4 regions of the Blautia sp. RTP21359st1_E11_RTP21359_211015 genome follow, and region 2 is predicted to be linked to each of the others. Evidence: riboswitches for the same ligand, from Rfam matches in the RefSeq annotation. Region 2 holds a riboswitch; each other region holds the start of a gene.
What was found. Region 2 has a riboswitch for cobalamin ahead of AB5026_RS07560 (ABC transporter permease). Riboswitches for the same ligand answer to the same signal wherever they lie in the genome.
Positions count from the first base shown of each region.

Region 1: another riboswitch for cobalamin. It lies ahead of AB5026_RS01320 (sirohydrochlorin cobaltochelatase); the one in region 2 lies ahead of AB5026_RS07560 (ABC transporter permease).
Region 3: another riboswitch for cobalamin. It lies ahead of nikB (nickel ABC transporter permease); the one in region 2 lies ahead of AB5026_RS07560 (ABC transporter permease).
Region 4: another riboswitch for cobalamin. It lies ahead of AB5026_RS01385 (cysteine-rich small domain-containing protein); the one in region 2 lies ahead of AB5026_RS07560 (ABC transporter permease).

Region 1 is NZ_JBDGAB010000002.1:114,835-117,991, reverse strand. Features, by position in the region: gene AB5026_RS01325 (hypothetical protein) at 1-381, opposite strand, end outside; gene AB5026_RS01320 (sirohydrochlorin cobaltochelatase) at 503-1,795, opposite strand; cobalamin riboswitch at 1,957-2,132, opposite strand; gene AB5026_RS01315 (NAD(P)/FAD-dependent oxidoreductase) at 2,452-3,157, opposite strand, start outside.
Region 2 is NZ_JBDGAB010000015.1:68,427-71,583, forward strand. Features, by position in the region: gene AB5026_RS07555 (MATE family efflux transporter) at 1-750, shown strand, start outside; cobalamin riboswitch at 898-1,072, shown strand; gene AB5026_RS07560 (ABC transporter permease) at 1,208-2,137, shown strand; gene nikC (nickel transporter permease) at 2,153-3,016, shown strand; gene AB5026_RS07570 (ABC transporter ATP-binding protein) at 2,997-3,157, shown strand, end outside.
Region 3 is NZ_JBDGAB010000009.1:39,895-43,051, forward strand. Features, by position in the region: gene hisIE (bifunctional phosphoribosyl-AMP cyclohydrolase/phosphoribosyl-ATP diphosphatase HisIE) at 1-84, shown strand, start outside; gene AB5026_RS04980 (M14 family metallopeptidase) at 256-1,215, shown strand; cobalamin riboswitch at 1,500-1,689, shown strand; gene nikB (nickel ABC transporter permease) at 1,873-2,811, shown strand; gene nikC (nickel transporter permease) at 2,812-3,157, shown strand, end outside.
Region 4 is NZ_JBDGAB010000002.1:130,855-134,011, forward strand. Features, by position in the region: gene AB5026_RS01380 (NlpC/P60 family protein) at 1-1,084, shown strand, start outside; cobalamin riboswitch at 1,316-1,486, shown strand; gene AB5026_RS01385 (cysteine-rich small domain-containing protein) at 1,754-2,041, shown strand; gene AB5026_RS01390 (phosphatase) at 2,149-2,865, opposite strand.

The DNA of each region.
Region 1 (3,157 bases), on a different contig from region 2:
TGTATCTGTGGTCGGCTCAATGATCTCTGCTCCGTCCTTCTGGGCATCCTCGGCAGTTCCCGCAAACAGGTTAACGATCTTCTTGGAAACCAGACTTACGTGGATGGTCATTTTACCATCTTTGACCGTGAGCTCTCCTTTTTTGTCATTGGCCTCATTTACATGAAACATGCTACTGTCTGTCTCAAACTCTGCTGTATAAACGCCATCTTCCAGGGTATCTGCTTTGGCTGCATCTGTATCCTTTTCTTCGGAAGCTTCTGCTTCCTCACCGGACTCTGTTTTTGTTTCATCTGTTTTTGCCATCGCAGGCACAGAGCCCAGCACCAGGACTGATGCACTTGCCATTGCAAGAATTAAGTTTACATAGCGTTTTTTCATGATAATCTTCTCCCTTCCATAGATACAGCAATCTGCCCGGAAAACAGTCTTCCTGATCTTTCCGGGCAGTTACATTGATTTCTTATAGGTATCTGAACTCACTCAGATATTTTTATATTTATTATTCTGCGGACTCCTCAGCAGAATCAGCCTCTGTATCTGCTGCTGCATCAGAATCTGCGGACTCCTCAGTGCTTCCCAGAGAATCGATGGCTGCCTTTGTATGCTCTACATAAAGCTTCTCAACTGCTTCGATTCTTCCAAGACCCTCGATCTGGCAGTCAACCTTATCGAAGTTTCCGGATGCTACAAACTGGCTCTTCCAGGAATCCTCCTCATCACCGGCCATATCGTTATTTGCATGGTCTCCGGCAACAACCATCAGCGGACGAAGAACAACGTTCTTGTATCCTGCTTCTTTTACCTTCTCGATAACCTTGTCGCAGGCTGTATCTTCCGGCTTACCCTCTACAGTACCGATGAATGCGTTCTTCAATCCAAGGTTTTCCATCTGTGTCTGCATCTGATCGTATGTAACGTTAGCTGTATGAGATGTTCCATGTCCCATGAATACGAATGCTGTGCCAGCCTCAGCTGCTGCATCCATGCTGTCAAATCCGGCCTCTTTGCAAGCCGTATCTGTGATCGCCTGAGCAACGGCTTTCTTGTCATCATTGATCACAGTTGCATCGTCTCCAACCTCACCGAGCATTGGCTCTGCGATAGCTACAGACTCGAATTTATCTTTATAGCCATTGATCGCTTCTGTCATCTCATCGTACTCAGCACCATGCATCAGATGGGTAGGCTGTACAACCAGATTCTTAACACCATTCTCTACTGCACGGTCAAGAGCCTGCTGCATGTTATCGATCACTTCATTATCTCTTGCCTCTACATGGTTGATGATGATCTGTGCTGTAAATGCTCTTCTTACAGACCAGTCCGGATAAGCTTCTGCAAGAGCATCCTCGATTCCCTTGACATCCTCTGCACGGCTGTCATTGAAGGAAGTACCAAAGCTTACAACAAGAAGTTCATTCTCACCGATCTCATCCTGGTTACGCGGATCGTCCTTGGAAGCATCTCCTGTGTCACGTCCGAAATAATCCGGATCTGCATTCTCACCCTCTACCAGTTCTTTCTGAGCATCTGTCAGAGCATCCCATGCTTCTTTGGCTGCCTTGCAGTCCTCATCTGTTGTGTCGTTTCTTTCCTGTACATAGATCTTGTCGATCAGAGCTGCTACATTATCTGCTGCTTCCTGATCTGCATCAGAAGCCTCTGTGGTATCAGCTGCCTCAGCGTTCTCTTCTGTAGCAGAATCCTCTGCTGCCATTGCTGTTGTAGCCGCACCCATAGAGCATGTCATGGAAACTGCGAGCATCAGAGCTAACATTGTTTTTCTTTTCATTTCTCATTGTCCTCTTTTCATGTATTTCCAGAATACTGATATGTACAAAAAAGCAGCAGCTCTCTGCGGCCGCCTGCTCACACATGATTCTCTGCGCAATACAAATACATAAAAAGAAGTTCTGTATTGTTATGGAGAATACCGATTCGTAAACCGCGAATCCCTGAATCTCACAATAAGGCAGTTCTCCTGACTTGGTTCCACGCTGCTTTCCCTTCCCGGTCTCCCAGTGGTTATAAAAGCAACTCCCCTTTCACAGTGACGGTATCGTTCCGGATTCTCACCGGATTCTCTTTTGCACATCCGACTGGATGCAACCTTATCATTATAACATTTGCACATATTTTCTTTTACCTGGTTATCTAACTTTTACCACAAACTCATAAATTTGTCAAGATTGATGTCAGACGATTCACGGTTTTCTGTGATCTTCGCTCACCAAAAACACCTCGCGAAATATTACCAGTGAACAGTAACCGGTTTTCTCCCTGTATCTGTCAGTTATTATCAGAATACTTTCTCCAATATTCATGCACATCCTGCATAAAAAACAGCCCCTTTCTGTCATCACCCTGATATCAGAAAAGGACTGTCTTACACTGGATATTCGCAATCCGCTTCGCTACTTGCTCATAACAGATAAACTGCTTTGCAGTTTATCTGTTAAAATACTCCTGCTCCAGGTATCTGGCTACGTAGACTCCGCTGGCAGATGCATGGGAAAGAGAATGGGTCACGCCGCTGCAGTCTCCGATAACAAAGAGACCCTTGTGGCAGGTTTCCAGATTTTCGTCGATCTCAACCTCCATGTTGTAGAATTTAACCTCCACGCCATAAAGCAAAGTATCGTCATCCGCGGTTCCCGGTGCGATCTTATCCAGAGCATAGATCATCTCGATGATGCCATCCAGGATACGTTTCGGCATAACAAGACTTAAATCTCCCGGTGTCGCAGAAAGTGTAGGTGTTACGAAACTTTCCTCAATACGGGCTTTTGTGCTTCGTCTTCCGCGGATCAGATCTCCAAACCGCTGTACCATAACACCACCGCCAAGCATATTGGAAAGTCTTGCAATGCTCTCACCGTATCCGTTGCTGTCATGGAACGGCTCTGAGAAATGCTTGGATACCAGAAGGGCAAAGTTTGTATTGTTGGTATGCTTTGCCGGATCTTCGTAGCTGTGACCGTTTACTGTGATGATACCGTTGGTATTTTCATTCACGACAACACCTCGCGGGTTCATGCAGAAGGTACGGACCATATCCTCAAACTTCTCAGTTCTGTAAACGATCTTGCTCTCATAAAGCTCATCTGTCAGACGGCTGAAAACCTCTGCCGGAAGCTCCACACGGACTCCGATG
Region 2 (3,157 bases):
CAGGGATTTTCTGCCTTGTACTGTTTGATCGTATTACGTAAAATCCCGGATATCCGCCTGGAAAAGAAGGACTTTTACAGGCAGCCCTCTATGAGCCTGCGGCTTTTGGAACTGGCGGTTCCTCTTGCGATACAGAATGTGATCATCTCCGTGGGAGGACTTGTGGTACAGTATGTGATCAATGGATTTGGTTTTCTGTTTGTGGCGGGATTTACGGCATCGAACAAGCTGTATGGGGTTTTGGAGATGGCTGCCGTTTCATATGGATATGCTATTACAACCTATGTGGGCCAGAATCTTGGTGCAAAAAAATACCAGAGGATTCGAAAAGGCGTGCGCAGCGGCACTTATATGGCAGTGCTCACTTCGGCTTTCATTTCCGGCATGATGGTACTGTTTGGACGTAATGTACTGTCCCTGTTTGTATCCGGTGAACCGGATCAGACCCGACAGGTATTGGATATAGCATATAAGTATTTGTTTATCATGGCTGTCTTTTTGTGGGTGCTGTATCTGCTGTATGTGTATCGTTCCGCTATCCAGGGCCTGGGTAATACTTTGATTCCGCTTGCCAGCGGCATTGCAGAATTTATCATGCGTGTCAGTGTTGCGCTGCTGCTGCCAAAACTGATCGGTGAAGATGGAATATACTATGCAGAGATCTGTGCATGGAGCAGTGCAGCTGTTTTATTATTCGTAAGTTATATGATCATTATACGGAAATATAAAGAAGTCACCGTTCATACATAATGTTATTTACTTAAGGGATCTATAATAATACAGGCAGAAAATATCCGGGTTTCACTATGAAATGTTCAGATATTTTATATTTGACAAAAAACTATTTATATAAAAAGAAAAGTATGATATTATAATATTTATTCATTGCAACTATGAAAATTGAATAGTCAGAAGGGTGTACAAAGTACTTAATAAGGAATCTGGTGAAATGCCAGAACAGCCACCGCTACTGTGACAGGGACGAAAACCAAAATATCACTGGAGAGATCCGGGAAGATGGTAAGTAGGAAGAACTGGAGTCAGGAGACTTGCCTTTTTGACAGAAGAATTCTGATTCGGATGGGATACAGAAGGAATAAGCTCTGCCTGAGGTGGAGGTTTGTTTTTTGTGCTGATATGATGCTGGATCATATCAGCTTTTTTTATTTTAACCGAATAAACAGATGAAAAATGAGGAGAAATGAAAATGGGAAAAGTAATTGCAAAGCGTTTTATATTTATGATTCCGGTAGTGCTGGCGGTTACATTTATTATTTTTATGCTGAGTTTTATATCGGCAGGTGATGCGGCCAGAGTGCTGGCGGAGAAAAAATATGAGCATCCGTCACCGGAGCAGGTAGAAGAAGTACGGCATGAGGAAGGACTGGATCAGCCGGTGCTGGTACAATACGGGAAATGGCTGGATCAGGCACTTCATGGCGATTTTGGAAAATCATATTCTACCAGAAAACCGGCTTTTGAGGAATTAAAAAGATATTTTCCACAGACATTTAAACTGGCAGTTACTTCGTTTTTATTGTTGATGATCGTGTCAGTCCCTCTTGGAATTTTGTCGGCAATTTATGAAAACAGAGTTCTGGATAAAGTCATTCGCATTTTGTCGTCCCTCAGTGTATCTATGCCGTCTTTCTGGATCGGTCTGATGCTGCTCTATATATTTGGAGTAAAGCTAAAAGTGATTTCCGTGATCGGAGGAGATGCCGGAGGCATCCCGATTCTTGCGGCATTTGCCATGGATATCAGTTTCTTTGGAATTATGACGAGATTGATCCGTACCAATATGATACAGGTGCTGAAGCAGGATTACATACGTGCCAGCAGAGCTAAGGGATTGTCATCTGTAAATGTAATTTTGCGTCATGGTCTGAAAAATATTCTGATTCCTGTGCTTACACGTCTGGTATCAATTGTGATCGGTTTTTTCTGTGGCTCAGCTGTGATAGAAAGTATTTTTTCAATTCAGGGAATCGGAAATCTGGCATTGAAATCCGTGATCTCAAAAGACACTCCGGTGCTACAATGTTTTATCTTTATTCTGGCTGTTGGCATTGTAGTATTAAATTTTCTTGTGGATATCGCCTATTCTGCGATTGACCGGCGAATCCAGTTAAAGTAAAGGAGAGATCATAGAATGGGAAGCAGAAGAAAGCAGAAAACAGAAAAAAGCATGATCCAGAATCTGTACTGGAAACAGGTATTCCGGTCACCGAAAACAAAAATAGGATTGATGGTGGTCATAATTTTTGCATTGGCAGCTATTTTTGCACCTGTACTGGCGCCGCATGATCCACTGCTTGTGGATGTTTCGATAAAATTAAAGAATCCGTCGGCGGCATATCCTTTAGGTACTGATCAGCTGGGACGATGTATTTTATCAAGACTTCTCTGGGGCAGCCGGTATTCACTGAGCTATAGCTTTACGGTGCTTCTGATTACTGTATGTGTCGGGGTGCCGATCGGACTGTTTGCCGGATATGTAGGTGGAAAAATCGATTCCATAATTATGAGGATCATTGATGTATTTATGGCTATGCCGGTCTTTATTGTGGCACTTGCCATTGCAGGAACCGTAGGAGCCAGCGGCGCTCATCTGATTCTGTCCTTATCGGTCGTATCCTGGGCAGAATATGCAAGGCTTGCCCGAGCATTGACACTTCAGGAAAAAAATAAAAATTATATGACCGCACTAAAAGCCGGCGGCTGCGGCCACGCAAGGATCATATTTAGGCATGTATTGAGAAATATCCTGCCATCTGTGATCGCACTGGCAACAATGGAAATCGGTTCGATCATTCTGTCAATTGCCGGTTTTTCCTTTATCGGCCTTGGTGTGCAGGCGCCGACACCGGAATGGGGGATCATGCTCAGTGACAGTAGAAGTTATATCCAGACTTATCCAAGACTGATGTTTTATCCGGGCATACTGATCATGATCATTGTTCTGGCATTTAATTATCTGGGGGAGGGAATACAGAATGGAACAGCCCAAAAATGATGTCCTAAGGGTAAAAAGACTACATGTGGAGTTTCAGACATCTCACGGAATGGTTCATGCAGTAAAAGATGTCAGCCTGGAAGTAAAACGCGGAAGGATCCATGCTCTGGTGGGAGAAAGTGGAAGCGGCAAGTCAGTTAC
Region 3 (3,157 bases), on a different contig from region 2:
GATTTTCTTTATCATATGATGGTACTCATGGTGGAAAAAGGAGTCAGCTGGGAAGAAATCACCAAAGAATTGGTAAAAAGATAAATTATATATCATTCAGGAAAAAAGCTTTTGTACGTCGGATCAGAATGAACGGTTACGAAAGCTTTTTTCTGTTTTCCCGGAATCTTAAAAGAATATGTACAATTTCGGTTAGGCATGATATACTTATCGTCAAAAGTGCGGAAATATAAAAAAGGAAAAGGGAAACAACCAATGATCAAAATTGATGACTGGGTGATTGAAAAAGGAGAGAAGGCACAGGGGAAAATTAAGATCACAGGATACGGCATAGCAATGCCGGCAACTGTGATATGCGGAGTGAAAGACGGACCGACGATACTGATCACAGCAGGAATACACAGTGCGGAGTATGTGGGAATCCAGGCGGCAATGGAACTTGCAAAAGAATTTCAACCGGAAGAACTGAAGGGAAATGTGATCATCGTTCCACTGGTCAATGTCAGTGGCTTTGAGCATCGCACCATGAGTTTGGTCTATGAGGATGGCAAGAACCTGAACCGCGTTTTCCCCGGAGATCCTGAGGGAACAGCTGCAGATCGTATTGCCTATGCTATAGTAACAAAGCTTTTTTCCATAGCAGATTATTATATCGACCTGCATAGCGGAGATGGGTTCGAACAGCTTCATCCCTATGTTTATTATGTAGGGGTTGTAGATGAAAAGACAGCAGAGAAATCATTACATATGGCACGGCATATCGGCGTAAAATATGTGGTCCGTTCCACAACCGCCACAGGTGGCGCCTACAATTATGCTTCTTCTCTTGGAATTCCAAGTATTCTCATCGAAAGAGGCGGACACAGCTACTGGACCTGGGAGGAAGTAGAACAGGATAAAAGAGACGTCCGTCACCTTGTTTTTCATCTCCAGGGAAAGAAATGTCATGGTCTGAAGCATTACCGTCAGATGCTTCTTGAAAATGTAGTCTATGAATATGCGCCGTATACCGGATGCTGGTATCCATCCAAGAAGCCTGGAGAGTACTTCTTTAAGGGAGAAGAATTGGGTGAACTGAGAGATTACTATGGAAATTTACTTTACACATCTATTGCAACTGAAAACGGAGTCGTACTTTATCAGACAGCCAGTCTGAACATTATTGAAGACGGACCAATGATCGCATATGCAGCGATCACGGAGACTCTGACCTGATAGTAAACAACCTTTTCAGAACGCTTCTGTCTGAAATCATATTGAAACAGTAAGAAAACCGGGTTTTACCATTTGCTATTCTATTTGTAAAAATAGCGAGGTAAAATCCGTGTTTTTTTAGCAGATCAGATAAATCCAATTGTCAAATCCCCCATGGGGGATATATACAATTCAAGCATCTTTAACAAAATTTATGAGTTTTCTAAAAATATAACATTTTTCCATAGACATAAACTATAGTTTTATCATATAATGTTTCAGTAATTTGACAGCATTTGCTGATTTTCACATCAGCCGTTGTAAGTTCTGAGAGGATTAATAGGGAAACCGGTGTAAATCCGGTACGATCCCGTCACTGTAAGGGGAAATCCTCAGACAAAGTACCACTGGTCGAGTGCGTGAGAAATAGACCGGGAAGGTGTCTGAGGGTAAGGATCCTAAGTCAGGAGACCTGCTTGCAATTGTTTTAAAATGATTCTTACGGAAGATAGGAAGCATATTTATTTTGTGTGCCCGTATTTCGTCACGGGCTTTTTTCGTGCAAATTTTCTAAAATTCCATGCATATTCTGCATATTAAGAATCCAATAGTTTCTTTTATCTAACTAAATTAAAACGGCAATGTTAAAATCGCATCAAATGAGGAAAGGAGTAAAACGTGACAAAGAAACAAGTAGGAAAAAGATTTCTCCAGATCATCATTGTATTATTTGGAATCAGCTTTTTCACATTTGGACTGACCTACCTGTCACCTGGTGATCCTGCGGAGATCATGCTGACAGAGTGTGGTAATCTTCCTACACCAGAGCTTCTGGAACAGACAAGACATGAGCTTGGCCTTGATCAGCCCTTTCTCGTGCAGTATGGTTCCTGGCTGAAGGGTGTTGTTACAGGAGATATGGGACAGTCCTATTCTTTCAAAATGCCGGTAACAGATAAACTGGTATCCTGTTTCTGGCCGACGCTGAGGATGTCGTTGCTGGCACTTCTGATGATGGTCATTATTTCCATACCGCTTGGAATCCTGGCCGCTGTATATCAGAACAAATTCCCAGATTATTTTGTGAGAGGGATTACCTTTGTGGGAGTATCTGTTCCAAGCTTCTGGCTGGGCCTGATCCTTCTCAGCATCTTTGGTGTTCAGCTTCGCTGGATCAATGTTGCCGGGGGCAGTACGGATTTTAAATCTATGATCCTCCCGGCGCTGACTCTTGCACTTGCCATGTCTGCAAAATATACCAGACAGGTAAGAAGTGCAGTGCTGGAGGAACTTCATCAGGATTATGTCACAGGTGCAAGAATGCGTGGAATCAAGGAAAGCGTCATTCTCTGGAAACACGTTCTTCCTAATGTTATGCTTCCGCTGGTAACGCTGCTGGGGCTTTCCCTTGGAAGTCTTCTGGGAGGTACTGCAGTTGTAGAGATCATTTACAACTGGCCTGGAATGGGAAATATGGCAGTAAAAGCAATTTCCTGTCGTGACTATCCTCTTGTACAGGGCTATGTACTCTGGATCGCAATCCTGTACATGTGCATCAACCTGCTTGTGGATCTGTCCTATACTTATCTCGATCCAAGACTTAAGGAGGATAGATAATTGAAAAAGGTATTACGAACATTCAAAGAAAATAAACAGTTCACTCTTTTCTTCATTCTGGGTCTCGTGGTGATCGGAATTGCGATCTTTGCGCCACAGCTCTCACCATATGATCCACTGGATGCAGTTATGACCGAATCACTGCAGGAGCCAAGTTCCGCTCATCCGTTCGGAACGGATAAGCTTGGACGAGATCTTCTTTCCCGTGTTATCTTCGGAACAAGAACCTCTCTGATCATGACCTTATGTCTGGTTGCGGTGATCTTTGTCATCGGTACATTTTTAGGAGTTATTGCCGGATATTTCGGCGGCGTTGTGGATGCAGTGATCATGCGTATTGCAGATA
Region 4 (3,157 bases), on a different contig from region 2:
CGATGCATGGTTCCAGATGATGCTGAATGCAGAGAACCTGTCTGACCTTCTTACAAGAGCAGAGTACACACAGAAGACTTATGAGCAGGACCGTAAGAGCCTTGAAAAATATTCCAATACGATCCAGCAGGTGGCAAACCTGGAGGCACAGTACACACAGGAGAAGGCAGAACTGGAGGGAATGAAGCAGGAATATGAGGCAGAGTCCCAGAACCTGCAGGCACAGCTGGATGAGAAGCGTGCCACATCCGCAGATTATGATAATGAGATCGCCTACGCACAGCAGCAGGCTACAGATTATGCCAACCTTCTTGCAGAGCAGACTGCAGAGCTTCAGAGATTAGAGGCTGAGCGTATTGCAGCAGAGGAAGAGGCAAGACGTCAGGCCGAGGCTGAAGCAGCAGCGAGAGCACAGGCTGAGGCAGAAGAGGAAGCAAGACGTCAGGCAGAGCAGGAAGCACAGCAGGATGAGGCGGACGAGAGCGAAGACGTACAGTACGATGAGGACGGCGACGTGATCGAGAATGCAGATGAGGATACTGCAGAAGATGACACCGAGGATGTGGATGAAGATGCAGACAATGGTGAGAATGATGATGCGTCCGAGGATACTGAGAATACAGAGGATAATGCAGACGCAGATTACGATAACAGCACAGACGCATCTGAAGAAAGTGCAGAGGACACATCTAATGCAGAGGATACATCTTCAGACAGTGACAGTTCTTCTTACAGCAGTGGTTCCGGATCTTCTGTTGTGAATTATGCTACACAGTTTGTGGGAAATCCTTACGTATGGGGCGGAACAAGCCTTACCAATGGTGCAGACTGCTCCGGATTTGTACAAAGTGTCTATGCGAACTTCGGAGTCAGCCTTCCGAGAACCTCCTATGAGCAGCAGAATGCAGGTACAGAAGTATCCTACGCAGATGCACAGCCGGGAGATCTGATCTGCTATGGCGGACACGTGGCTATTTACATGGGTAATGGCCAGATCGTTCATGCATCGAACTCTCAGGACGGGATCAAGATCAGCAATGATGCTACATACAGAACAATTGTATCTGTAAGACGTCTTGTATAATAAGAACGTACAACAGAAAATAAAAATACAGCAGCCCGACAGTAGTTTGTCGGGCTGTTTTTGACGTCGGAAAAAATATTGAAAACCCATGGAACGGATTGAACAGCAATAAAATATGCTCAAAAATGTATAAATATTGAAAACAGTATTGACATATAATTAACAGGATGTTATTATAATGTCAGTATAATTCCATATTGAACATAGCAAGTGCTGAGGATAGCTGACAGTTATATATTGATTATCAGAAGTCCACAGAAAAGGGAATCAGGTGTGAAACCTGAGCGATCCGGTCACTGTAACGGAGGAGCGAATCTCATAGTCCATTGTACATATGTATGAGAAGGAGAGAGGAGTCATGATCCCGGAGCCAGGAAACCTGCTTGTTATGGCGAGGTTAAACTTCCGTGTAAAGTGTAACAACCATTTCAGGGACTCCGCACCCCTGGGACGTTGTCTACTTTTTTACGAGAGTAGGCATTTTTTTATGGAATGCGCCTGTTCATATGAATTATACATGATTAAATGGCAGGCGATACTACTCCGGATACATTCGTTCCCTCCGCGCACTCATGAACGGATTATATTTCTACCCCGGGGTGGCATCGCTACCTCTTTTTTTATAGGAAAAAATTATGTGTGGTTATGTCAGGAGAGGAGAAAAGAGCCATGGAGAAACCATACTGGGAAGGCAAAGAATACTCTTACTTCAGCCACAAAAACTGTGAGTATTTTCCGTGCCATAAAGGGGCAGATCCGGAGAACTTCAATTGTCTGTTCTGCTATTGTCCTTTATATGCACTGGGAGATAAATGTGGTGGTAATTTCCGCTTTACGGAAAGCGGGATCAAAGACTGCACCGAATGCAAGCTTCCTCACAGAAGAGAAAATTTCGGATATGTTACAGGTAAATATAGCGAGCTTGCGGAAATTGTACGGAAGCAGCGGGAAAAATAAAAAACAGGCCAGTTCAGATACAGGAAAATGTATATTCCTGTGTTTGAACTGGCCTGTTTTGTTTGGAGTGGACAATATCTGTTATCTGTCGGAAAAGATACAGAAGATCATTCTCTGGTTTGGAGAAAAACCTTGAGTCTGGGAATCTGGTTGTTGAGGATCAGCTGTTCCGGAAACATGGCCTGATGAACAAACTCAGCAGCACAGGTAAAATCTCCGATATGCTCCGGGCCATGGCTGTCACTGGAAAGAAGCAGCGGCAGATCATATTTGCGGCAGCATCGAAGGATCTCGAAACAGTTTTCTCTTGTGTCGCCACGATAGCCATAAGGTGCAAGAGAAGCTTCGTTGATCTCAAAGATCGTGCCGGTTTCCCTGGCAGCCCTTGCAAGCGCATCATAATTAACCGGGTAATGAGTGTTATCACTATGTCCGAGGATCTTTACACAGGGGTTTTTCATTACATTGATAAAAGCTTCTGTGTTTTCGGCTCTGGTACCGCAGCGGTAATTCCAGGCATGCATGCTGGCAATGGCGTAATCAAGTTTACATAATGATTCCTGATCTAAATCTACCGTTCCGCTGCGGTCAAGGATATTCAGTTCAATTCCGTAGAGTAATTCTACACCGAAATGTTTTTTGGGAGAATAGGTAAGGCTGCGGAAATAGGAGGAAGTTCCGGCTGCCAGAGTGCCGGGACCGTGATCAGTGATCCCGAGAAGCCGGAGACCTTTCTCGGCAGCTGCGCGTGCCATGTTGGTGATGGTACATTCCGTGCCGTGACCACTGGCGATGGAGTGGGTATGCATATCAGAAAGATACATAAAAATACACCTCTTTTACTGTTTGAGAACATGTGACAGAGCGGAATACGAATGTCCGCTTTGCATAAATTTTTTCTGAAAAACAAAGGAATTCCTATATAAATCCAAGTATGGCAGAGCAGAAAAACAAAGTCAATAGAGAAAAACATAAAAATACAAAAAACAAATAAAATCAACAGGGCGCAACCGATAAAAACCACAAAAACAGCTATAAACACATGTTGGATTTCGTTGACATCGAAGTAGGGGTAAGGTATAATAAAACTACATGAGCACATAGCCGGACAGGAGC